2 regions of the Lysinibacillus sp. DFXJR4 genome follow, and region 2 is predicted to be linked to the other one. Evidence: predicted binding sites of a transcription regulator. Region 2 holds the regulator's gene; the other holds the start of a gene.
What was found. Region 2 encodes LexA, which represses DNA repair genes until DNA is damaged. Its sites were predicted from a motif close to CGAACATATGTTCG; they were not measured.
Positions count from the first base shown of each region.

Region 1: parE (DNA topoisomerase IV subunit B) is a predicted target of LexA. The motif match lies at 1,577-1,590, and genes of this name have one in related genera.

Region 1 covers NZ_JBXUNW010000012.1:36,340-38,754, forward strand. Annotated here, with positions in the region: gene parE (DNA topoisomerase IV subunit B) at 1-1,557, opposite strand, end outside; gene plsY (glycerol-3-phosphate 1-O-acyltransferase PlsY) at 2,379-2,415, shown strand, end outside.
Region 2 covers NZ_JBXUNW010000001.1:361,682-364,096, reverse strand. Annotated here, with positions in the region: gene AC2CGN_RS01730 (YneB family resolvase-like protein) at 1-448, opposite strand, end outside; gene yneA (cell division suppressor protein YneA) at 445-759, opposite strand; gene lexA (transcriptional repressor LexA) at 924-1,541, shown strand; gene AC2CGN_RS01715 (DUF4303 domain-containing protein) at 1,660-2,157, shown strand; gene AC2CGN_RS01710 (gamma-glutamyl-gamma-aminobutyrate hydrolase family protein) at 2,235-2,415, opposite strand, start outside.

The DNA.
Region 1 (2,415 bases), on a different contig from region 2:
AAACGTTAATAGCAGCACTTGAATATGTGCACCATCTGTATCAGCATCGGTCATAATAACGACTTTATCATAGGCTGAATCCTCAACAGAGAAATCTGTACCAACACCTGCACCAATAGCATGAATAATCGTTGAAATTTCCTCATTTTTCATGATGTCCTGTAGCTTGGCTTTTTCCGTATTAATGACTTTACCGCGCAAAGGTAATATGGCTTGGAATGTACGATCACGCCCTTGCTTTGCTGAGCCTCCAGCAGAATCTCCTTCGACTAAATAGAGCTCGTTTTTCGCAGCATTGCGAGATTGTGCGGGCGTTAATTTTCCTGAAAGAATGGTACTGGCCTTTTTGTTCTTTTTGCCATTTCGTGCATCTTCACGTGCTTTACGAGCCGCTTCACGAACTTGCTGTGCACGAATAGCTTTACGCACAAGGGATGCAGATAGCTCAGCATTTTCCTCGAGCACATATAAAATTTGCTCAGAGACCACACTATCTACGGCAGAACGAGCCTCACTCGTCCCTAGCTTGCCTTTTGTTTGACCCTCAAATTGTAGTAAATGCTCAGGAATACGTACAGACACAATTGCTGCTAGACCCTCGCGAATATCTGTCCCTTCAAGGTTTTTATCTTTATCTTTTAACAGACCTATCTTTCTTGCGTATTCATTAAAAACACGTGTTAATGCTGCTTTTGCGCCTGTTTCATGTGTGCCGCCATCACGTGTACGAACATTGTTAACAAAAGATAGAATTGTTTCTGAATAGCCATCGTTATATTGGAATGCAAATTCTACTTCAATATCATCCTGAATCCCTTCTACATATTTGACAGGATGAAGAACGTCTTTTTCCTCATTCAAATACGCAACGAAAGCTTCAATGCCGTTCTCATAAAAGAACACATCACCTTTGCCTTCCTCGCGTTCATCAATTAACTCAATTTTTAAGCCCTTCAATAAAAATGCTGACTCACGTAAACGTTCTGCAAGTGTATCATAATTAAACTTTGTAACAGAAAAAATCTTGTCATCTGGTAGAAAATGGACTAGAGTGCCTGTCTGTTTCGTACTGCCGATTTCTTCAAGTGTCGTAACTGGATGACCACCATTTTCAAAACGTTGGCAATATTTCTTACCGTCGCGATGTATAGTCACCTCTAAAAATGTTGATAACGCATTAACGACAGAAGAACCTACGCCGTGTAAACCGCCACTTGTTTTATAGCCGCCTTGTCCAAATTTGCCACCAGCATGTAAAACCGTAAAAATAATTTCAGGTGTTGGCTTTCCCATCTTATGCATACCAGTAGGCATTCCACGACCGAAGTCTCGCACGCTAATACTTTGATCTTTATGAATCTTGACAATAATATGAGAACCAAAGCCAGCCAATGCTTCATCCACCGCATTATCCACGATTTCATACACAAGGTGATGAAGACCACGGCCATCTGTAGAACCGATATACATGCCGGGTCTCTTTCGTACCGCTTCTAATCCTTCTAATACTTGTATAGCGTCATCATTATAGACGCTTGGTGACTGTTTATTCGTCAAAAAATTCCCCTCCAAAAAACAAACGCATGTTCTATTTATCTTCTCTTCCTAATAATAATAGCATTTCCTGTCAATAGCTAGCGACAGGCCCAATAAAATTTTTTATTCCTCACAGCTTCTTCGTTTTTAAAAGTAATGATCCGCATTGTCATAAGCTATTATATTCCCTTGACGCAAGGACCTAAGTTTTTGTTGCATAAATCGATTATGCCACAGCGTAATGACATCTAAATTTCTCCATAGTTAAGCTCCTCTTCAAAGTCATCCGCTAAATACGCCGCTTAAGGATAAAAGTTGTCTGTACCTGAGGCTAAGCTTTCGGTACAAAAACATTGCCGCTTCAAGATAAGACATCGAATGACTAATAACCGATTATAAACTTTCGGCTAAAACAAAGATAGCTCGTGAAGGTTTTCAATTTTTCATGCAGAAGCATTTGATAGCCACTTGAATAAGAGTGGATATGTATGAACAACTAAGTGGGTATCTTCTGTCTGACTGATGATTTATACTAGCATTTCCATGAAATTTAAGATAGACTTCTATTCTACCAAAGGAAAGGATGATTGACAAAATTGCCATTTTACCTATATTTTTAGAAAAGGCTTGTCTTAATGCAAGGATACTCGTGTCAAATAGCCTAACCTAATCATTATACATATCGAAACCCTTGAAAAAATAGTTTTCTTTTGTATTGAATTCAAGGAACGTCATGAAATCTCCTTCATGCCGTTGTAGATTATCAAGAAAAAGTGTAAAATACTTGTTACAAACTATTAGTACCAAGTAATGAATTACAATGAAATGAAAGGAGTCCAACTATGGTAAATGGACTTATTATTTTATGTGCTTATCTAA
Region 2 (2,415 bases):
CCACCGCTCGACGCATACCACGCCGTATTTTAGCATTATGGATTCTACGCTGGTATTCCTCTACGATCGCTAATATTTCTAGCAGCATCGTATCCATTTCATTTAATTGTACAGGTCCTGCATCCCGCATGGAGAAAACATCTGTTTCAGTTTTTTGCAATAAATGCAGCACAGCCATTCTGGCATTCCCACGTCCTAAGCGAGTTTCATCCTGGACAAATAATGCATGAATTTTCTTTTCTTTAATGAAATCAAGCATTTCGAGTAAGCCATCTCGCTCCACATCATAGCCACTATGCTGATCTAAAAAAATGCCCTTTATATTGTAGCCCTGCTCCTTGGCATAGCGCGTTAATTCTTCCTGCTGACGCTCAAGCGAGGAACTTTGTGTCTCTTTTTCTGTACTCACGCGGCAATAGATTACAGCCGATTGTTGTTTATTTATCATGGTTCATTTCTCGCAATTTCAATAGAGTTTATGGGATTGGCTTGGTTTCCCACCACTGGAATGACTAATGATTTACCTGCAATAATTTGAACATCTGGTAATTCATTTTCTGTCTTTACTAATTTAATCCAGTCTTCCTTACTCATTTTACCACGGTATTGCTCTGCTAACGACCATAGGCTATCGCCATGCTCGACTTGTATTTCCTTGTAAGTCACCTCACCAGGATCTGTTATGTAAAGGTATCCTGTAAACAGTAAGCAAGCCCCTAATAAAATGGAGATATGCGGATTTTTCTTTAACCAATTCATCATTATAACCTCTTTTCTAGAATGTTTGTTCGGAATGTACGTTCTTATAATAGTGCGAACAAACGTTTTTGTCAAACACTTTTCGAACCTATGTTTGCATAAGTGTTCGCATTCTGCTATACTATCTAATAAGTAGAAATAAAAGAAAAAAGAGGTGAGCAATCATGAAAAAAGTTTCGAAAAGACAAGAAGACATTTTAGCCTTTATTAAAGAAGAAGTACGCGCAAAGGGGTATCCACCATCTGTACGTGAAATTGGCGAAGCAGTTGGACTTGCTTCAAGCTCAACAGTTCATGGACATTTAGCTCGTTTAGAACAAAAGGGCTTTATCCGCCGTGACCCAACAAAGCCTCGTGCCATTGAAATATTGGAGCCAGAAGACTCAATCCAAAAGCAAAGTGTTATTCACGTCCCTCTTGTGGGTAAAGTAACAGCAGGTTCTCCAATTACAGCTATTGAAAATATCGAAGAGTATTTCCCGCTACCAGATACTTATGGGACAAGTGAGGATCAATTATTTATGCTAGAGATTATGGGTGAATCCATGATTGAAGCTGGTATACTTGATGGAGACTTAGTTATTGTAAAGCAAAAATCAACGGCTGATAACGGGGATATTGTCGTGGCAATGACAGAAGAGGATGAAGCAACGGTTAAGCGTTTCTTTAAGGAAAAAAATCATTTCCGCTTACAGCCTGAAAACTCCACAATGGAGCCAATTATTGTCGATCAAGTTTCAATTTTAGGACAAGTTGTAGGCCTTTATCGTCGTGTGCACTAAAAAATATAAAATTTTTGGATGATTTTAAGAGGCTGATATGTTCCCTGATGAGCATATACCTCTTTTTCTTAATTTGAGACATAGAACAAAATACGATCTACATAGGGAGTGCATCCATTTGAAACAAAAAATTAAGCAGGCTGTACAAGAGGCATATACGACAATGTATAGCTCCTTATACGATGAACAAATTTATGCGGCTGTTTTAGTGACAGATGGTGATTGTGGAAGCCTTTATTTAACAATGGGAACCGAAAAATCACTTATTGAAATTGGTCAGAACTATGAGGACGACCCCGAAAACTATCGTTTTTTAAAGGATGAATATTTACATTATGATGAAACGGATATGCTCGAAAAGGTAAGTCGTGAATTATTAGATACAATATTGCATATCGAAGACGAGGAATTTGTTAAACATAAAGAGATGCTTCATCAAGCAATGAGTGATACGATGTATGAATTGAAGCAGGAGGGCATTATCGACGAAAGCATTTTTGTTTTTATTTCGGTGACTGATGATGACCAGGATGAAATATTGGAGCTAACGTCAGCAAAGCGTTGTAATCCAAATCACCCCCTACTCCCTGCATTTATCCGTAATTGGCAGTATTAAATACCTTTACGAAGATTTCGAACAAAATTTTTCGCCATCTTCCTTTATCAAAAAAAGAATCCACTTTACAATGGATTCTATGCCTCTAATTTGAATGTTAGGCTTGCCTTTATAAAAGCAGTAAATATTTTCTTTGACACTTCATCTCCTGCCATCGCCTGCTCTTCTGGATGCCACTGTACCGCCAGACAAAACGGGTGATCTTCATGTACGACTGCTTCTACAATTCCATCACTGGATTTTGCAGCAACCTTTAAT